2 regions of the Gordonia sp. SGD-V-85 genome follow, and region 2 is predicted to be linked to the other one. Evidence: predicted binding sites of a transcription regulator. Region 2 holds the regulator's gene; the other holds the start of a gene.
What was found. Region 2 encodes HspR, which represses chaperone genes until heat shock. Its sites were predicted from a motif close to ANNTGAGTNNNNNNNACTCANNT; they were not measured.
Positions count from the first base shown of each region.

Region 1: a site for HspR is predicted at 4,966-4,988, ahead of clpB (ATP-dependent chaperone ClpB). Genes of this name have one in related genera too.

Region 1 covers NZ_LNQO01000001.1:283,856-294,731, reverse strand. The annotation lists gene AS181_RS01300 (HNH endonuclease signature motif containing protein) at 1-826, shown strand, start outside; gene AS181_RS01295 (zinc-binding alcohol dehydrogenase family protein) at 851-1,852, opposite strand; gene AS181_RS01290 (winged helix-turn-helix transcriptional regulator) at 1,987-2,277, shown strand; gene clpB (ATP-dependent chaperone ClpB) at 2,344-4,896, opposite strand; gene AS181_RS25295 (SHOCT domain-containing protein) at 5,398-5,994, opposite strand; gene AS181_RS25290 (hypothetical protein) at 6,108-6,476, opposite strand; gene AS181_RS01275 (DUF4041 domain-containing protein) at 6,847-8,073, opposite strand; gene AS181_RS25285 (hypothetical protein) at 8,111-9,379, opposite strand; gene AS181_RS01260 (glucose-6-phosphate dehydrogenase) at 9,629-10,876, shown strand, end outside.
Region 2 covers NZ_LNQO01000001.1:109,680-120,555, forward strand. The annotation lists gene AS181_RS00480 (HNH endonuclease signature motif containing protein) at 1-1,727, opposite strand, end outside; gene AS181_RS00485 (DUF1353 domain-containing protein) at 1,829-2,647, opposite strand; gene dnaK (molecular chaperone DnaK) at 3,117-4,961, shown strand; gene grpE (nucleotide exchange factor GrpE) at 4,958-5,602, shown strand; gene dnaJ (molecular chaperone DnaJ) at 5,866-7,068, shown strand; gene AS181_RS00505 (heat shock protein transcriptional repressor HspR) at 7,072-7,470, shown strand; gene AS181_RS00510 (SRPBCC family protein) at 7,515-7,982, shown strand; gene AS181_RS00515 (hypothetical protein) at 8,001-9,107, shown strand; gene AS181_RS00520 (hypothetical protein) at 9,206-10,282, shown strand; partial or broken gene AS181_RS00525 (FAD-binding oxidoreductase) at 10,321-10,876, opposite strand, start outside.

The DNA of each region.
Region 1 (10,876 bases), 170 kb from region 2:
GGCAGCCGACCGCGACGGTCGCACTCTCGCCCAAACGAATCACGACGCCCTCGACGCCGCCCTGGCCGCAGGCTTCGCCGACGGCACACTCGGCACCTCGCATCGCGGCCTGCCCGTGCAGCTAATCATCAAAACCGACCTCTCCGACCTCGTCCGCGAAGCCGGACTCGCCACCACCGCCACCGGCACCCTGCTTCCCGTCCGGGACCTGATCGCGATGGCCGGTGACGTCCAGCCGTGGTTGGCGATCTTCAAAGACGCCACCGCTGTGCCGCTGCACTTCGGGCGGGGTAAACGCTTGGCCACCCGCGAACAACGCCTCGTCTCCTTCGCCCGCCCCGATGGGGAAGTGTGCTCGGCTCCCGGGTGCGATCAGCCCGCCACCCAGGTCGAGCTTCATCACGCCGAACGAGACTGGGCCAAGGGCGGACTCACCGACATCGATGACCTCGCACCCGCCTGTCCCCGCCACAACCGCATGGTCGGCGACCAACCCGGCCAGTACACCACCCGGATCGTCCGGTCCGGGCCAGACGAAGGCCGCTGCGCCTGGCGATTGAACGCCGAACCCGGCGCCCCGCCCAACCCCGAATACATCAACCGCCGACCCGACATACCCAAGCGGTTGCAGGCCCACCTGGCACAGGTGCGGCGAGAGATCCACGGACGCACCACGTCCGGCGACGAGCCACGCCCACATGACGCGCGCCGTTCATGGCTGAAAACCAGCCACGTCATCGACGTCCGACCACCCCGACCCGGACCACGCACGCCCCGGCCCTCCCTCGTCGAAGCACACCTCATGGAGTTACTCGCCACCTCGTGAAGTTCGCCGGCTCATCCGCGTTGGTCAGCGCGTGAGGACCACCTTGCCGATCGCCCCTCCGGATTCGGAGACCCGGTGCGCTGTACGAAGATTCTCGATCGTGAAACCAGCCAGTTCACGGTTGACAGTGCTGCGGATCTTGCCGGCGTCGACGAGTTCGGCGACCCGGCCGAGGATCTGGTGTTGCGAGTCGTCTTCCGGTGCGAACAACGGCTTGGAGAACATCAACTCCCAATGCCAACTCTGGCTTTTCTGCTTCAGGGGGAGGGTATCGAGACCTTCCGGCTCGTCGATGGCGACGACCTGACCGTGTACACCCATGATGTCGGCATAGGACTCGACATTTCCGTACGAGTGGGGCGAGAAGATGTAGTCCACACCGCGCGGAGCGTATGCCCGCACGTCCTCGCGCAGGCGTCTCGGGTCGACGACGTGGTGGGCACCGAGTCCTCGCGCCCATTCCTGCGACTCAGGCCGTGACGCGGTTGCGATCACGGTGAGATCAGTCAGGGTCCGGGCCAACTGAATGACCATCGAGCCGACGCCCCCGGCACCCGCCACCACGACGATCGTTCCCGAGTCCGCGGAATCGACCCGCAGCTTCTCGAACAACGACTCCCAGGCAGTGATCGTGGTCAACGGCAGTGCGGCAGCCGCGCCGAAGTCGAGGGACGACGGTTTGCGCCCGACGATCCGCTCATCGACAAGATGGAATTCGGCATTCGTTCCCGGCCGATCGATCGAACCGGCGTAGTAGACCTCGTCCCCGACGGCAAACCTCGACACCTCGTCGCCGATCCCGACGACAATCCCCGCCGCGTCGAATCCCAGAACACGCGGCGGATCGGAGTCACGCAGGCCTGCACGCACTTTGGTGTCCACCGGGTTGACCGAGACCGCGCGGACCTCGACGAGGAGATCGTGCGGACGGGGCGCCGGCACCGGCATTGTCGTCTCGGCGAACGCGCTCGGGTCCTCGACGGAGTTCGCGGCGACCGCGACCAGGGCTGTCATCTCTCGTGTCATGGCGCTAAGGTATCCACACGACCCCAGTTACCCGCAAGGGCTCCTAGTATCCAATAGAGAGCATCGAGGCCAGCGCCATGTCACTGCCGTCCCATCGCGGAGACGCCTACTCTGCGTCGTGTCCCTGCCGAGGGATGCTCGACCTTCTCGCCGACAAGTGGAGCGCCCTGGTCATCGGCGCCCTACGCGATCGACCGATGCGTTTCGGAGAGCTCCGCGTGCGGCTGGACGGGATCAGCCCCAAAGTCCTCACGGCGACTCTGCGTCGGTTGGAGACAGCCGGGATGCTGACCCGTACCGTCTATCCGGCGGTCCCGCTGCACGTCGAATACCAACTGACGGAACTCGGGGTGGACGCCGCCGGGCCGCTGGACGCACTGCGCCTGTGGGTAGAGGACAACCTCGACCGCTTCCCACATCCGTAGCCGGCGCAGACAAAGGGACCCATCCCGAAGGATGGGTCCCTTGTCATTCACTTGTCATTCACGAACTCAGCCGAGTACCAACGATTCTCCGTCGGCACTGACATTGACCGGCACCACGTCGCCGTCCCGGATGTCCCCGGCGAGCAGCTGCTTGGCGAGCTGGTCACCGATGGCTTGCTGCACCAGGCGGCGCAGCGGGCGGGCACCGTACAGCGGGTCGAATCCGCGAGCGCCCAGCCATTCCTTGGCCTTGAGCGACACCTCGAGGTCGAGGCGACGCTGTGCGAGGCGCTTCTTGAGCTGGCCGAGCTGGATGTCGACGATCGACACCAGTTCCTCCGGGCTCAGGGCGTCGAAGATCACCACGTCGTCGAGACGGTTGATGAACTCCGGCTTGAACGCCGACCGCACCGCCATCATGACGTGATCCTTGTCGCCACCCGCACCGAGGTTCGAGGTGAGGATCAGGATGGTGTTGCGGAAGTCCACCGTCCGGCCCTGGCCGTCGGTCAGGCGACCTTCGTCCAGCACCTGCAGCAGCACGTCGAACACGTCCGGGTGGGCCTTCTCGATCTCGTCGAACAGGACCACCGTGTACGGCCGACGCCGCACCGCCTCGGTCAGCTGACCACCGGCCTCATACCCGACGTAGCCGGGCGGAGCACCGACGAGCCTTGCCACGCTGTGCTTCTCGCCGTACTCGCTCATGTCGATGCGGACCATCGCCCGCTCGTCGTCGAACAAGAACTCGGCGAGCGCCTTGGCCAGCTCGGTCTTGCCGACGCCGGTCGGGCCGAGGAACATGAACGAACCCAGTGGCCGGTTCGGGTCGGCGACGCCGGCCCGGGCACGACGCACCGCGTCGGAGACGGCCTCGACGGCAGCCTTCTGTCCGATGACTCGCTTGCCCAGTTCGTCCTCCATGCGCAGCAGCTTGGCGGTCTCACCTTCGAGCATGCGTCCGGCCGGGATTCCGGTCCACGACGACACGACCTGTGCCACGTCGTCGGGTCCGACCTCCTCCTGGAGGATCACGTCCTGCGACGGATCGGTACCGGTCTTCTCCAGCGCGGCCTCGAGTTCCTTCTCCAGTCCGGGGATTCGGCCGTACCGCAGCTCGGCTGCGCGTCCGAGGTCACCGTCGCGCTCGGCGCGTTCGGCTTCTCCACGGAGACGATCCAGCTCTTCCTTGAGGTCGCGTACCGCGTCGATCGCGGTCTTCTCCGACTGCCACCGTGCGGACAGCTCGTTGAGCTTCTCCTTCTGGTCGGCCAGTTCGGCGCGCAACTTCTCGAGCCGTTCCTTCGACGCCGCGTCCGTTTCCTTCTGCAGCGCAACCTCTTCGACCTCGAGCCGGCGGACGATGCGCTCGACCTCGTCGATCTCGACGGGGCGCGAGTCGATCTCCATCCGCAGCCGCGACGCCGCCTCGTCGACGAGGTCGATGGCCTTGTCGGGGAGGAAGCGCGAGGTGATGTAGCGGTCGGAAAGAGTTGCGGCGGCGACCAATGCGGAGTCGGTGATGCGCACACCGTGGTGCACCTCGTACCGGTCCTTCAGGCCGCGCAGGATGCCGATGGCATCCTCGACCGACGGTTCGCCGACGTACACCTGCTGGAATCGACGCTCGAGCGCGGCGTCCTTCTCGATGTACTTACGGTATTCCTCGAGGGTCGTGGCACCGACCAGCCGCAGCTCACCGCGGGCGAGCATCGGCTTGATCATGTTGCCGGCATCCATCGCGGAATCGCCTGTCGCACCGGCTCCGACGATCGTGTGCAGCTCGTCGATGAAGGTGATGACCTGTCCGGCCGAACCCTTGATCTCGTCGAGCACGGCCTTGAGCCGCTCCTCGAACTCGCCGCGGTACTTCGCACCGGCGACCATCGAACCCATGTCGAGGGAGATGACGGTCTTGTTGCGCAACGACTCCGGCACGTCGCCGGCGACGATGCGCTGGGCGAGACCTTCGACGATGGCGGTCTTGCCGACGCCGGGCTCACCGATGAGGACCGGGTTGTTCTTGGTCCGCCGGCTGAGCACCTGCACGACGCGCCGGATCTCGGTGTCGCGGCCGATGACCGGGTCGAGCTTGCCCTCGCGGGCGGCCGCGGTCAGGTCGGTCGAGTACTTCTCGAGAGCCTGGTAGGTCGATTCGGGATCCTCGGAGGTGACCCGCGCGCTGCCGCGCACGGCGACGAACGCCTCGCGCAGGGCCTGCGGCGTCGCACCGAGGTTGTGCAGCAGTTTGGCGACGTCGGAATCACCGGTCGCCAGGCCGACGACGACGTGCTCGGTCGAGACGTACTCGTCGTCGAGTTCACCGGCCAGCTGCTGAGCTGCGGTGACGGCCGCGATCGATTCGCGGGATAGTTGAGGCGTCGAGCTGGCGCCGGACACCGTCGGCATGCGATCGACCAGAGCCTGGGCCTGCGCACGAACGCTCGACGGGTCCACGCCCACCGCTTTGAGCAGCGGCGACGCGATGCCGTCGGACTGATCGAGCAGTGCCACGAGGATGTGGGCCGGTCGCACGTCGGGGTTGCCAGCACTGGCCGCCGCCTGCACAGCAGAACTCAATGCTTGCTGCGTCTTGGTGGTGGGGGTGAAGCTGTCCACTCGCGTGCACCTTTCTCTTAAGTCCAACAGGCTCAAGTATGAGCCATACGCGGTCTACAACGCCAACAGAGTTGAGTGCATTCCGCTCATGTCTACTCAATATGTGATCTACAGCACATAGAAGGCGAGGGCTCACGGCGTCCAACCAATTCTCTCGCCTGCGGCAGTCGGCGGGCCGCGGGTTGCTCGGACTGTTACGACTAGCGCGACTGTCTGCGGCGGCGACAACACCAGCAACGGCACGGCGCGGCCACACCGCAAGCCCTTCGATGCTCCTACGCACGCGCTACCTCCTCGCGTCAGAACAGTGAGGGGAGCGAACACCCGCAGCGATCGCTGCAGACACGACGAACGTTGTTCGGGCCAGGCGGCGAGATCGGCCATGGTGCTGATCATCCGCCGTTACGCACAGGAGGGGGAGGCCGAAATACCGCCGACCGTCGTTCGTCACACGGATTCCCCCGCTCAACAGCAGTGATCCGCGTTGGTCGTGTCAATCATCTATGCCATCTTCGCGATCGCAGCCCTCTTTGCGGCTTTGAACTCCTCGTCGTCGAGAAGACCTCGCTGGTGCATTTCGGCCAACTTTTGCAGTTCGTGAGCGAGACCGCCGCCGCCCGCGATAGCGGCGGGCGATGGTGGCGCATGCTGGACAACAACCTGCGGGCGCTTCGCGTCAGCGATCTTGCGCTGCATCTCGTTCAGCAGCGGTTGCGCCTCTTGATACAGCACTTTCGCCAGCGGAAGGCAGTTAGACAATGTCCACGGGTCGTCATGAGCGTTGTTTCGGCCCTTGTTGCTCGAGCGCCAATAGTCGTGGTTGCCAGAGCCCTGATAGCTGGGAGTCAACACCTCCAGGACGCCAGTAGCGAATCCGCCGTTGAACTCTATATTCGTGATCTCTGAGTACGGGAAGGTTGTCTCTCGACCGCCACCGAGCGAGCCTGCCATAAACGACGTCATGCCACCGGTTTTCGTGATTAGCAGCCGATCTTCAAACGCCACTAGGCGACCAGCCGATCCTCCATTGATGACGAACCACGGCAGTTCATCGGCGTGCGAGTGACGGGCGATCGCATCCCACCACTTGTCCTTCATTTCCGGTCCGATGACACGCACCTCATTGCGGCGACCCAGGAGCTCTGCGGTTACGGCAGCCTCGGCGGCTTGCTCTCTAGCTTCGGATTCACGAGCCTCTCTCACTTCCGGAGCTACGCCACTGCGCCACAGGTAATCGACGTAATACTTCGCGAATTCAACCTCGCTCTTGCCAGCGGACCGAAGTCGACCTCGCCGGCGTCGGTGAGCACCCGCATGTGCATGCCTTTGCCCTCGAAGTCGAAACCACGGACTTCGTCGGCAAATACTTCGAGCGGCACCCTATACTTGGGTTCGGCTTGGCTGGTCAGGAAGCCTATGATGCGGGCGTTGGTGATGGCCGCACCTTGGGTCACGGGCTTCATTCGTCGGCCGTTGACGAAGGCCCACACCACCTCCCCTTGGTACAGATCCTTCTCTTGAAGAGAACTCTCCCACTTCACCGCGTTCTTCTCTTTGACCTTCGAACTTATCTGCGCCATCCTCGTACCTTCGCTCGTCCCGCAAACACGAGCATCATCACACGCCCCTCGGCATTCCCCCGCTGGTTCGCTCGACTTTGACCCTCTGTTGCACAATCCAAGATCCAATCGCATCCAGAGCGTCGTTTGCGCCAGCGCAGGCGGCGCCGACTTCAGAGGCCGAGCAGCTAGCCTCGCACGCCTGAACTCATCAGGTCGCCACGTCGAATCAGTCCAGCAAGTGCATTGACTTCAGGCGAGGCAACCCGTCACAGTCCTATCGTGGCCTGCGGTTCCCGAATGCGGCGTAGACTTCCCAGCATGATCGCACCCGGTCGGGGGTGTACTGTCCAACGAGCATCGGGCACCGTTCGGATTGCCGAAGCGATCCCTACCTATTGGACCCAGTCGACATCTCATTGGCCTGGGGCCACCGGCCGCGACTTTGGAAGTACTGGGTCGAGTCAGGTTCTTCGTTGTACTCCAGCAGGTTTCCAACATGTTGAGCCAGAACCACGCGCACCTCGGATGGCGCTGCGAAGAAGAACTCGCGCCTCAGATTCGCATGATTCAATCGCTGATTAGAAAAGGCCTGGTGAAGCCTTGACTCGAGCGTGACCGCGTCCTCAGAGAAGTAGAGTGCGTGAACGTCGAACGGAAACGGCACCGAAGCGCTGCCCAGTTCGCGCACCCGATCCATCGGATCCAACCGCCGTGTCATACCGATCTTGACTACATTGGGGCCAAATGCTCCGCGATTGCTGATGACGTAGACGTAACCAGCGCGGATGTTTGCCTGGCGGTAGTCGTTCTCGGCGATAGCAGCCGCGATCTCAGCGATCTTGCTGCGCACCCGGTCTGATTCCGTATCGTCGTCTGACGAAAGGCTGGCTAGTAGATTCTCGTAGTGCCTGCGCTCTTTCTCGAGATTCTCTCGCTGTGCTGCCAGCTCTTGCTCAACACGCCTTTCCTCTCGGAGTCGCTCGCGTTCTTCCCGCTGAGCCAAGCGTTCTTCTTGGCGCTTCATCATGAAATCAGCGGTGAGCTCGAGTTCGGTGACGCGAAGTCGGTGGTAGTCGTCAGCGATTCGCATCTCCATGATCGCGCCGAGCTTCGCGATGGTCTCCTTCGCCTTCTCGAGACGGCGCACTGAGGTTCGTAGGTTTCCGGCCTTCACAGTCCGAACACAATTCTCGGCCTCCGCGTTGTAAGCGCGAAGCATCAGCTTGGCGAGGTCAGCGGTCATTTTGCGACCCTTCGCCAACGAGTTGTTGAAACTAAACATGTCCGACGACTCGATTGCACCGCCACTCTTGATTGAATCTTTGATGTTCTCGACTATCGATGACAGCCGTTCCCGATACTGTTCGGCGTCACGAAGAGGGTGCTGATAGACGTAGATACCGACGTCCTGAAACACGATTCGGTCATCCGTCTCGACGATGCTGGAGTTTGTGCTTTCGGCGACCGCAACGGATTCCGAGACCGGACGGAGGTGCCGGGCTACGTCAAGTTCCTTCTGGACGGCCGCAAGCTTATCGTAGAGCGAATTGAGCTCCCGCTCTTTGACGACCAGCGTGGCTCGAAGGTTGCGGATGACCTCCGCCTGCTCGGTCATTCGCTAACTTCGACGCCGTCACGAGGCGCTGTCTCAGTCATCCGCGTACCCCCTCCCGGTTCGACAGCGGCGCGAGATCATATGGCGCACTCGAGATAGCGCCGCGCAGGTGTCGCAACGTGGCTTGTGCATCTACCCGCGAGAGGTCCAGGCTCTCAATGGTCGACCGATCAGTCGCTAGCTGGGCCAGCGGCACGAACTGATCGTGTCCAGTCGCCGGATCGACAGTGTGAACACCCACGGTGATAGAAATTGTCTCAACTATGCCGCCACGGTCCGCTTCGAAGATCTCATGCACACTTCGAAGAATTACCTGAGCGACCGCGTTTGCGTAACGGTCTTTTATCGCCTTCTTCGGCAACGGCGTACTCGAGATCGTGTCGGCCGTGCGGGTGTACTTGAACAGCTTCTCGGACGGTAAGGCGTCCGGCCTTGGAATATCGACTTGCAGACTGAGCTCGGCGTCTGTGCCGTTGAACTGGAACTCATGACCCACAGGGAAGATTGAAGGGTAGACGGAGTTACTCAACACGATCGATATGTACTCTTCGAGTGCTCCGGGGTCACCCTCCTGAAGCCCCACCATCAACTTCTCTAGGCGGACGTTTGCTGCGAGCACTTCCTTTCTCGCACGGCGGCAATCATTTTCGTACTGCTCTTGGGCGGCAGCAAGCTGAACTAGGCGCGCCGCCTCAGCGTCCCGGTACTTGGCTTGGGTGCGGTGCCAGCGTTCGTCACGCAGCATCATCTGGTGTTGCCAGGCGCGATGGTTTTCCAAGTGGGCCGCCCAAGCCATGGCTCTCGCCGCTTCGTGACGCTTCTTTGCACCGACCATCCCGCTGAGACCCGTCGGTAGCGGCGGCTCGACGAAGGCCGGCTCGATCGGCGCGGGCTCGGGGACCGGTGCCGGAACTGGCTGCGTAAGTTCGGGCCGGTCGAAGGCCGGAAACTGGACGGTCTGGCGGAGGCTCGCCAAATCGACGTAATCGTCAACCTCGAGCGTCGCCAGCAGCATTGAGTCGATGGCTTCGTAACTCGCTTCCAGCTCTGCGTTCAATACGTCGACCTCGGCCTGCCGCGCCGCGACGCGCAGCGCGTCCTGCGCCTTGGCGTATCGAGCAGCTTCACGCGCGTCGCTACGCTCTTGCGCAACCCGGGTGCGTTCCCACTCACGCCTGGCACGTTCCGCCTCACGAACTGCCCGCAAACGTGCCTGTTCCGCTGCCCGCTGCGCTTGCCGTTGGCGTTGTTCGTGGAGGCGCGCCTGATGTTGCATCTCGGCGAAGAATCCGCGTCTCCTGGCCATGTCGCACTCCTGTAGGTCAAGTCGTAAATGTTCGTGGGAACCCGGCCATGTGGTCGCTAACCTGCCGATCGGCGCGATCCGGCAGCGCGGCACGGTCGGCTTCCGTACCCCACCTACTCTCTGCGCGGCAGCGAGCCTGGTTGGTCAGGTTTTCGTCACGTTCATGATTGTGTTGTATCCCACGAGCGTCAAGCGTCTGACTGGAGGCTTTATCGCCGCGCGACACCGTGAGACCGGCACTATTGACGTATGACTGCAGACAGCGCCACACCGGGGAACACGACACCGTCTGACACCGAAGCGGGTGACGAAGCGTCGGTGATCTTCATCCTCTTCGGGTCGACGGGCGACCTCGCCAAGCGGATGGTCCTGCCGTCGCTGTACGAGCTCCACCGCCGAGACCTGCTCCCCGACGGCTGGCAGCTGATCGGCAACGGCCGTGGCGACCGGACCGACGACGAGTTCCGGCAGCACGTGAAGGACGCCATCGAGGAGTTCGGTCCGGACGGGTCGGTGTCATCGGACGAATGGGAAGCGTTCGCCGCGACCATCCGCTTCGCCGGCGGCGGGTTCACCGTCGACGACCCCGGCCGTCTGCCGGAGGTGATCGACGCGGCCCGTGACGCCGTCGGCGACGGTGCTCAACTGGTCCACTATCTGGCCCTCCCACCGACCACCTTCGTCGACTACACGAAAGCCATTGCCGCGCACGATCTTGCGAAGGGATCCCGAGTCGTCTACGAGAAGCCGTTCGGAACGTCCCCCGACGGCTTCCGGACTCTCGACGAGGCGGTTCACGAATCCCTGGACGAGAAGCAGATCTACCGGATCGACCACTTCCTGGGAAAGGAGAGCACCCAGAACCTGCACGTCCTCCGGTTTGCCAACGGGTTGTTCTCGGGAGTGTGGAACCGCGAACACGTGGCGGAAGTCCAGATCGACGTCCCGGAAACCCTCGACATCGCCGACCGCGCCGCCTTCTACGACGCCACCGGCGCATTCCTGGACATGATCGTCACCCACCTGTTCCAGGTGGCGGCCGAAGTCGCGATGGAACCCCCGGTGTCGCTCGGCGCCGACGACCTGCTCGACGCGCGGGAGTCGGTCATCGCGGCGTTCCGGCCGCTGGACCCCACCGAGGTGGTCTTCGGCCAGTACGAGGGGTACCGCGACACCGACGGCATCCCCGCGGACTCCACCACCGAGACGTTCGCGGCAGTCCGCCTGTGGGTCGACACCAACCGCTGGCACGGCGTCCCGTTCCTGCTGCGGACCGGCAAGATGCTCGACCACAGCTCCCAACGACTCAGCCTCGTGTTCCGCTCCCCCGCCGACGGTCCGCTGACCGATACCCCGAAGGACGGCACCGTGCTGACCTTCGATCTGGCCGGCGACGGTGCCATCGATCTGGCGGTCACCGTCAAGGAACCGGGTTCGGGCACCGACCTCTCCGTCGCCCACATGACCGAACAGCTCGACGAGGTGGCCGACGGCCTG
Region 2 (10,876 bases):
CGATCCGCTTCGCGTTGTGCCTTGTTGCGGGCACGTTCTTCTCGCCGCTTCGCGTGTTTGGCGGCGGTGCGTTCGGTGATCGTGCGCGGTTGTCGGCCTTGTTGTTGTCTGCCTTGCCGTTCGGGCACGATGATCCGCGGTGTCGGTGGGGCTTTCGCGGCTTGTTCGAATCGGATTCGCCGCAGGTTGGGGAAGAGGTCTTCGAGGGTTTCGGCCTCGCCGGGGATCACAAAGCCCTCGGGCGTGACGTATTCGGTGACCAGGCGGCCCTCGTCGTCGCGGTACTGCACATCGGTCCAGTCGCTGTGCGTCTTGTGGAGATGACCGGGACGGCATTTGGCGTTGAGGTTCTCACTCGAGGTCGCACCCCCGCGGGCGGGTCGGGCGTGGTCGTACTCGGCGACGTGATCGACATCGGCGGTGAATGCCGAACGCGTGCAACCCGGCTCGGTGCAGTAACCGTCGCGCACCCGCACGAACTCCGCGCACGCACTTGTCGGACGATACGGGTCACCAGGCAGGGCAGCCGGGTAGACCACCACGACCTCCGACGACGGCGGCTCCGTCGACGGTGTGGCCGAAGTCGGGGGTGCCGACGCGTCACCCGCGCCGCCGGTGTCATCTGTAGCCTGCTGTGGTGCGGCGATGTTCGCCGTCCGCGGGTGCTCGTCGTCGTATCCGCCCTCGTCGGTGACGGCTGGGCCGCCGGCGACGACCTGCGACGGTGGTGTGCGGATGGGGGTGACCGGTCTGATCGTCGCGTCGGGCCGGGCGGCAAGGTCACGCACATGCTCGTCGGAGATCACTCCGTGCCCGTCGACCCAGCCGGGTCCGGACCCGCCGGCCAGGGTGTCGGCATCGGTCACCACGTGAATCACGATCTCGGTACCCGCGGTGGCGCCGGCAGAATCGGGCGGTGTTGCGGTGCAGTCGGACTGACCGCACGCACACGTGAACGCTGTTCGGGTGAGCAACGCGCACATGGCGTCGGACTTCCGTTCCCCGAGGGTGCGGCCATCCCGGTCGCAGACGGATGCGGCGAGCTCCCGTACCGAGGCGTTGGAAGCTCGGATGTTTTCGGCGGCCATGACCGCGGTGATCTCACCGGTGCCGTCACCGTGGTTCTCGGTCCACACCCCGCGTTTGTCGAGCGCTTCGCGGCGCCGTTCGCGGACGGCGTCGGCGTCGTGGCCGAAGACCAGGCGGTCGATCATGTCGCGCAAACCTGACGTCGACCACGACCCGGACCGGGAGCGCAGCAGGTCGGCGATCGATTCGTCGAGCACCTCGATGATCCGGCGGCTGGCGGGGTCGCCGGGGTCGAGAAGGTGATCATCGGACACCAAGTGCGTGCGGCCGATGATCTCGCGGATCTGGTGCGGCCCGATGATGCCGTCGCGCAACGTCTCCAACACCCGCGGCAACCGGTCACGAAGACACAGCGCCTCGTCGACCAGCATCCCCGCCCGGTAGCGGGTGATCCCGGCCTCGCGCGAGACCCGGGCGACGATGTCACCGAAACCGTCCGAGACGTAACTGTTGCCGACCGTGGTCAACAGCCGATCACACAACACCAGGATCGTCTGATAGCGGCACCACGCCAGATACGACTCGCCCGCGCGGATCGACCCCAGACGCTGCATATGGGTGGCGGTGTCGGCATCGGCCGGACAAGCAGGATCGACCCCGGCGAGGAACTCGCCCGGCAGATCCGTCCATGCCCCCACAGTGACTCCCCCCGAAGTCGTTGCCACCCGGCCTGGTTGACCGGATCAACTGATACATCCAAGATAGACCCGACCACCGACAAGAATGCTCGGCCGAGCCGCTACGTGAGCCCGACGGTGCGAGCGATCCTCTCCGACAACAGATACAGCGCATAGGCGAAGTAGGCCACGATCGCGGCGGGCAGGACCCACAAGGCGGCCACGGCCGCAACGAGACTCGCCGCCCACTGGCGCCCCCACAGCGGCGCGGCGACGAAGATCATCAGCAGGGAGAGCAGGAGAGAGACCGCCGGCGATGATGTCGGCCACGACCAATCGAACAGCAGCGCCCCGCTCGAACCGACCGCCGCGCAGATGCCGACGAGGCTCAGCACCAGCCACCCGACCACACTGAGACGTCGCCATCCGCCGGCGACCCATCGCGTGCGAAGTGCCACGGCCGACCACATGATCCACCGCTTGAGCCAGGGGACGCCGGACGCCCGCATCATCTCGCGGAAGAACCGGTCGGACAGGGTGTCACTCCCGAGCGCGCCGGAGTTGACGGTGCCCGTGATGAGCTCGTCGTGGATGAGCGCCGCGAGTGAGTGTCTGCCGTAAGGGTTCTCGAACCAGCGCAGGAACCGGGGGATCGAGGCGAGGTCGGTGGGGTTGTCGTCGCCGGGCACAAACGCGCGGGCCGCGTCGACGGCGCCCCGCGCATCGGCTTCCGTCTGTCCTCGCTCGACCAGTTGTGTTACCAGGTACTCCTCGACCGCGGGATCGGAGAACCGGAAGGCGTTGCGCACGAGAAACTGTCGCTCGTCGATCTGCGCGATCTCGACCTCGCCACGCCCGGTCGGGTCGTCGACCTCGAAGCCCGACGTCGGCGCGACCCGCCACGGCACCCATCGCGGATCGTTCGGTGTGGTCTCGTTCATCGCCGCCTCCGCGTCGAGGGGATGTATCGACCGTAGCCCCCACGCGACCGGGACCGATGGGTAACGGAGGCGCAGCGTGTTGGGGTGGTGGCGTACTGACCACCGTGGAAGTTGCGGGCCCGGGGCCCCGGCGATGGCGAGGTCGAAGAAGCCACGCATCCGTATGACGTTGTGCCCGGAAACCGGGCGCAACGTCATTTGCGTTTGAGGCCCCGGCCCAAATTGAGCGAACTCCGCTCAATTTTTTCGACGATCCGGGAACAATCCGTCGGTCACCCCCGTTGCACACTTCGAGAAACCTGAGCGACGAAGACTCAAGTCGGTTTGACTCGGATCTACTTTTTCAGTAGGACATGAGTCGGACGCACTGAAGTCCGGTCCCGCAGAGTTTCGCCACGACATCCCCGCGGTCGCGAGACCTCGGGACAAGGACTCGGGTGCACACCCGCAAACTAGGAGGAAGCCAAACATGTCTCGTGCTGTTGGAATCGACCTCGGTACCACCAACTCGGTGGTGGCCGTGCTCGAAGGCGGCGAAGCCGCTGTCATCGCCAACGCCGAAGGCGCGCGGACCACACCGTCGGTGGTCGCGTTCGCGCGTAACGGCGAGGTGCTGGTCGGTCAGCCCGCCAAGAACCAGGCGGTCACCAACGTCGACCGCACCATCCGCTCCGTCAAGCGCCACATGGGCGAGGGCGACTGGACCGTCGAGATCGACGACAAGAAGTACACCCCGCAGGAGATCAGCGCGCGCACGCTCATGAAGCTCAAGCGCGACGCCGAGTCGTACCTGGGTGAGGACGTGACCGACGCGGTCATCACCGTCCCGGCGTACTTCAACGACGCGCAGCGTCAGGCCACCAAGGAAGCCGGCCAGATCGCCGGCCTCAACGTGCTCCGCATCGTCAACGAGCCGACCGCGGCCGCCCTGGCCTACGGGCTCGACAAGGGTGAGAAGGAACAGACCATCCTGGTCTTCGACCTCGGTGGCGGTACCTTCGACGTCTCGCTGCTCGAGATCGGCGACGGCGTGGTCGAGGTCCGTGCGACCTCCGGTGACAACCACCTCGGTGGTGACGACTGGGATCAGCGCGTCGTCGACTGGCTCGTCGAGAAGTTCAAGAGCCAGAACGGCATCGATCTGACCAAGGACAAGATGGCCCTGCAGCGTCTCCGTGAGGCCGCCGAGAAGGCGAAGATCGAACTCTCGAGCTCGCAGAGCACCTCGATCAACCTGCCCTACATCACCGTCGACGCCGACAAGAACCCGCTGTTCCTCGACGAGCAGCTCTCGCGCAGCGAGTTCCAGAAGATCACCTCTGATCTGCTGGAGCGCACCCGCGCACCGTTCCAGGCCGTCATCAAGGATGCGGGCATCTCCGTCGGCGACATCGACCACGTCGTGCTCGTCGGTGGTTCGACCCGTATGCCGGCCGTCACCGACCTGGTGAAGGAACTGACCGGTGGCCGCGAGCCCAACAAGGGCGTCAACCCGGACGAGGTCGTCGCCGTCGGCGCCGCACTGCAGGCCGGTGTGCTCCGCGGTGAGGTCAAGGACGTGCTGCTGCTCGACGTCACCCCGCTCTCCCTCGGTATCGAGACCAAGGGCGGCGTGATGCACAAGCTGATCGAGCGCAACACCACGATCCCGACCAAGCGGTCGGAGACCTACACGACCGCTGAGGACAACCAGCCGTCGGTGCAGATCCAGGTCTATCAGGGTGAGCGCGAGATCGCCTCGCACAACAAGCTGCTCGGCAGCTTCGAGCTCGGCGGCATCGCTCCGGCCCCGCAGGGTGTCCCGCAGATCGAGGTGACCTTCGACATCGACGCCAACGGCATCGTGCACGTCACCGCGAAGGACAAGGGCACCGGCAAGGAGAACTCGATCCGCATCCAGGACGGTTCGGGCCTGAGCAAGGACGAGATCGACCGCATGATCAAGGACGCGGAGGCGCACGCCGACGAGGACCGCAAGCGCCGCGAGGAGGCCGAGACCCGCAACCAGGCGGAGTCGCTGGTCCACCAGACCGAGAAGTTCCTCAAGGAGAACGAGGACAAGGTCCCGGCGGAGCTGAAGGAGAAGGTCGAGGCGGCCGTCGCCGGGGCGCAGGAAGCGCTCAAGGGCAACGACACCGCGGCGATCAAGTCCGCGATCGAGAAGCTGTCGGAGGAGTCGCAGGCCCTCGGCCAGGCGATCTACGCCAACGCCGCTGCCGAGTCCCCCAACGGTGAGTCCGCCGCGGCCGACAGCGATCCCGACGTCGTCGACGCCGAGGTCGTCGACGATGCCGACTCGAAGGAGAACAAGTGACCGCAGGAGCCCATTCGTCGAATGGGTCCGGCGAGGAGCCGGTGACGGTGACCGACCGTCGTCGTATCGACCCGGAGACGGGTGAGGTGCGCGACGAGCCGGCCGCCGGACCCGGCCCGGCCGATGCCGGACCGGTCGTCGACGAGCAGACCGACATGTCACAGGCCACCGAGGAGCAGCCGGACGCCGCAGCCGACGAACCGGATGCCCGCGTCGCCGAGCTGACGGCCGACCTGCAGCGAGAACGCGCCCAGTTCGCCAACTTCCGGCGGCGTGCCGCCGAGGAGAAGCAGGGTTCGGTCGCCTACGGCAAGCAGATCCTGATCGACAAGCTGCTGCCGATCATCGACGATCTCGACCGTGCCCGTGAACACGGCGACCTCGACAGCGGTCCGCTGCGTTCGGTCGCCGACAAGCTGACCGGTGTGCTGGCCGCCGAAGGTCTCGTGGCCTTCGGTGCGGCGGGTGACGAGTTCGATCCCGAACTCCACGAAGCCGTGCAGCACGACGGCACCGGGGCACATCCGGTGATCGGATCGGTGTACCGATGCGGCTACCGCCTGGGCGAGAAGGTGATCCGCACCGCGATGGTGACGGTCACCGATCCCGCTCCCGCGGGCGACGCGCCCGGTGCACAATAGAACGACCGTCGCTCGATCCTGAGTGGGCGAACTCACCACTGATCCCTGAGGTGCGAGGAGCGCAAGCGACGAGCCACGAAGGGCGACGAACCCTTCGTGGCTCGCTTCGCTCGCACCTCAGGGAGCAGGTGGTCGGCTCGCACCTCAGGGAGCAGGTGGTCGGCTCGCACCTCAGGAGCAGGTGGTCGGCTCGCACCCCAGGGAGAGGGTGGCCCCAACTGAAACATCAATCCAGACAACAGAACTCAAGGAGGTGACGTCTGGTGGCACCACAACGTGAGTGGTTAGAACACGACTTCTACAAGGACCTGGGCGTTGCTTCTGACGCTTCGGCTGAAGAGATCAAGAAGGCCTACCGCAAGCTCGCGCGCGAGCTGCATCCTGATGCGAATCCGGGTGACAGCGCGGCCGAAGAGCGCTTCAAGCGGGTGTCCGAAGCCCACAGCGTCCTCGGCGATGCCGAGAAGCGCAAGGAATACGACGAGACACGCGCCATGTTCGCCGGCGGACGATTCCGCGGCGGCGGCAACGGCTTCCCGGGTGGCTTCCCCGGCGGCGGAACCACCTACACCACCGGCGGCGGTGGCGACTTCGACCTCGGCGATCTGTTCGGCGGGGCGCAGACCGGGGGCGGCGGTGGCGGTTTTGGCGACATCTTCGACGGCCTGTTCAACCGCGGCGGCGGAACGCAACGTACTTCGACGGCGAGCCGGCCGCGTCGTGGCAAGGACCTCGAGACCGAGACGACGCTCTCGTTCTCCGACGCCGCGCTCGGCACGACCGTCCCCCTGCGGGTGACCAGTCCGTCGCCCTGCACCACCTGCCACGGCTCAGGCGCCAAGCCCGGGACCAGTCCGCGGGTGTGCGCGAACTGCAACGGTTCCGGGTTCGTGAGCCGCAACCAGGGCGCGTTCGGATTCAGCGAGCCCTGCCAGGACTGCCAGGGCACCGGGTCGCGGATCGACGACCCGTGCACCGATTGCGACGGCAGCGGCGTGAAGGTCCGGGCGCGCACCATCAACGTCCGGATCCCCGCCGGCGTCGAGGACGGTCAACGCATCCGGCTCGCCGGGCAGGGCGAGGCCGGTCGTCGTGGCGCCCCGTCGGGTGACCTCTACGTCGTCGTGCACGTGACCCCGCACAAGCAGTTCACCCGCAGCGGCAACGACCTTCGAGTGCAGCTGCCGGTGCGGATTTCCGAACTCGTTCTCGGAGCGACGGTCTCGGTTCCGACCCTGGAGGGTTCGGTCGGGGTGAAGATCCCGCCGAACACCACCGACGGCCGCACGCTGCGCGTGCGCGGTCGTGGGGTGCCCAAGCGCTCCGGCGGGGCGGGCGACCTGCTCGTCACCGTCAAGGTCGCGGTTCCGAACAAGCTCGACGAGGCCGCGGTCGAGGCGATGCGCGCCTACGACCAGGCCGAGCGGGCAAGCGGTTTCGACCCGCGGGCGGACTGGGGGCGATGAGTGATGGCCGGTGCGAGCAACTTCGACGGTGATGGCGCGACCTTCCTGATCTCGGTGGCCGCCGAACTCGCCGGCATGCACGCCCAGACCCTGCGGACCTATGACCGCCTGGGTCTGGTCACCCCGCAACGGACGAGTGGCGGTGGTCGCCGCTACTCGTCCCGCGACGTCGAACTCCTGCGCGAGATCCAGCGTCTCTCGCAGGAGGAAGGCGTCAACCTCGCGGGCATCAAACGCATCATCGACCTGAGCAATCAGGTCGAGGCGCTCCAGCACCGCGTGCGCGAGCTGACCGACGAGGTGCAAGCGTCGCGGACCCGCCGCGGCGGCGAACTCGTCCCGGTGCCGCGCACCAACGCCCTGGTCGTCTGGCAGCCGCGACGCAAACGCACCACCGACTGACGTGGTTTCGACGCGAGCCCACGGACGTGCGTAACGTTGAGCGTATGGCTTCTGAACCCGTCACCACCGTCGACTCCGGCCCGCACAAGGTCTCGCGCCGGGTCGTCGTGAACGCCCCGGCCGCCGATGTGTTCGCGCTCGTGTCGAATCCGCATCGGCATCCGGAGCTCGACGGTTCCGGCACGGTCCGCGACACCCCTGTGGACGGGCCCGAGACGCTGACCCGTGGGGCGCGTTTCAGCGTCGGGATGAAGCAGTACGGCGTGCCGTACAAGATCACCTCGACCGTCACCGACTTCGAACCCGGTCGGGTCGTCGAATGGCAGCACCCGATGGGGCACCGCTGGCGGTGGGAACTCGAGTCGACGTCACCGACCACGACCGCGGTCACCGAGACCTTCGACTACTCGACGCTCCGGGTACCGAAGATCATGGAACTCATCGGCTACGACAAGAAGAACGGCAAGGGGATCGAGGGCACCCTGCGGGCCCTCGCGGCCCGGTTCGCCTGAGCCGAGCCGTCACCCTTGATGGACTCCTCTTCCCCCGAGTCGTTCCCCGAGCCCGGCACCTCGGATGAACCCGTCGTCGTCCTCGGCATCGTCGCCGCGCCGGGCCAGGCGATCGACCTCGCCCGCAAGCTCATCGAAGCCGACCTCACCGACCACATCCAGACGACCTTCCCCGGCGCGCGCTGGCAGCTGGATCTCCTAGAGGCCGGCGTCGTACAGCCGCCGGCCGGCGACGCCGAGATCGTCGACGCCACGAGAGATCTTCTGCTCGAACACGAGTGGGATCTGGTGCTCTGCCTGACCGACCTGCCGCTGCACGTCGGCAAACGTCCGGTCGTCGCGCATGCCAACGCAGTGCACGGCGTCGCGGTCCTCTCGGTGCCGGCACTCGGCGCCACCGGAGTGCGGCAGCGGGCCCGCGGCATCATCACCGGACTCGTCGGTCAACTCCTCGGTGCCGACGCCGACGATCTCCGCGGTCACCAGAAGTCGCCGGCGCGGTCGGCGCTGCGCCATCGCGTCCGCCAACTCGGGACCGACGTCGACGAGGCGGGCACCGCGTTCACCGCGCGTGTCCTGACCGGGAACCTGCGTCTGCTCACCGGCATGGTGCGCGCCAACCGCCCGTGGCGGCTCGCGCTTGGGCTCACCCGCGCCCTCACCGGGGCGATCGCGGCCGGGGTCTTCGCGCTCGTCACCGCCGACATCTGGCTTCTCGCAGACACTTTCGGTGGGATTCGCCTGACCGCGGTGGCGCTCGGCTCGATCATCGCGATCACCGCGACGCTGATCATCGGTGCCGACCTGTGGGAACGCGGCGGCTCCCGACAGACGCGAGAACAGGTGGCGCTGTTCAACATCGTCACCATGATCACAGTCGTTCTCGGTGTGGGCGCGTTCTACGCGGCGCTGTTCGTCTTGTCCGCGATCGGCGCGCTCTGCCTCGTGGTACCGCAGGTCATCGGTGCGACGCTCGACCACCCTGTCGGCTTCACCGACTATCTGGAGGTTGCCTGGCTGACGTGCTCCCTCGCGACCGTCGGCGGCGCCCTGGGCGCCGGCCTGGAAACCGACGAAGCGGTGCGCGACGCCGCGTACACCCAGCACGCTGCCGAGTCGATCTGAGCCGGACGCCGGACACAGCCGGATGCCCCGGTCCTCGCGTCAGCCGCTAGGCTTGCGGGTCAGAACGCCACAGCAAGGTCGGCGACGGGAGGTGAACCATGTCCGAGGTACCGGCAAACGGTCCGATGCCAGGGTTCGTGGTCCTGGGTATCTCCGTCGTCGACGACCAGATCAGCTCGGTGGTCCGCGACGCCGACGGCCACGTCCTGGCGAGCAATCTCGTCGACCTCCCGGACGCGTCGGCGGCCGGTGCCGAGGCCGCGATCCTCGAACTCGTCGATTCCGTCCCTGTGGAGGTCGACCGCATCGGCATCTCGGCGTCCCGCGCAGACGTCCGCGACCACCTGGCACGGGCCTTCGCGCCGGGCGCCGGCACCGGGCCGTCGTGGACGGAGAAGGTCGTCGTCACCGGCTATGCCGCCGCACTCGCCGAGATCGCATGCACGCATGCGACGCGCGGTGGGGTGGTGGCCGTCGTCGACCTGGATCGCGATGCCGCGCCGGCCGCCGGCACGACCCTCGCCACCGTCGACACGTCTTCCGGCGCCGTCCTCGGCACGACCGACTTCGCGCCGGGCGAGATCGCCTCGGTCACCGACCCCGACGCGGCGACCCGGCTCGCGACGGCGGTCACCCGCCTGCCGCGCGGGCGTGACATCACGTCGGTCATCGTGGTCGGCCCCGGCGCGCAACTCCCCGGCATCGCGCCGGCCTTCGAGTACGCGGCGCAACGCCCCGTCACCGTCGCGGACAACCCGGCGCTGGCCTCGGCCCTCGGTGCGGCCGACGCCGCGGTGGTAGCCGCGGCAGCGCCCCCCGTCGCCCCGCGGACGTCGACGGGACGTCGCTGGTGGTTCGTCGGCGCCGCCATCGGCGCGGCCGTGTTCCTGGCCGCCGTCGGGATGACGCTGATCGTCACCGCCGAGTCGACGGTCGCCGAACCCGCGCCCGTCACCGTGACCGAGACACCGGCAGCGGTCACCTCGACCCAGGAGGCGACGGTCACCGAGACCGAGACTGAGACCTCCGTCCGCACGACGACGGTCACCAGCACCCCGCGTCCGGTCACTCGAACGGAGACGGTGACCGAGTCGGCTCCCGAGACGTACACCGTGACCGAGACCGAAACGGTCACGGCTCCGGCCGGCAGCGAGCCGAGCCTCGAAGTCCCCTGAGCTGCAACCGGTTCGGGGAAGTCAACTCTTGTGCCGGCTCAGAACACCGGGTCGTGCTGGATGCGGCTGGCCCGGACGCCCGCGATGATCAGCGTGCGTCGGGTGTTCTCGATCATCTGCGGTGATCCCGCGATGAGCACCTGACGGTCCTGCCAGTCACCGGACCGGGCCACGACGTCGGCGAGGGTGCCGATCTCGTGGTCGATGCCGAGCTCGGCGGGTGTCGCCACCGCGTTGATCCACCACGGATCGCTCTCCTCCTGGGACACGGCGGTGACCCGCAGCCAGGGATTGGTCGACGCGATGCGGCGCAGGACGGTCAGGTCGTAGAGCTCGCCCGGGTAGCGCATGCCGTAGAAGATGTGCGTCTCCGGCGAATCCGCGCGCATGGACATCTCGATCAACAACGCCCGCAGCGGTGCGAGCCCGGTCCCGCCCGCCACCATGAGGACCTTGCTGTCGCGGTCGACGTGAAGCGTCCCGTGCCCCTGGGCGAGGGTCCACACATCGCCGATGCTGGTCTCGCTCACGATCGCGGTGCTGACCGTTCCACGGGGGATCGCACGCACGTGGAACTCCAGTTCACCGGCCGGG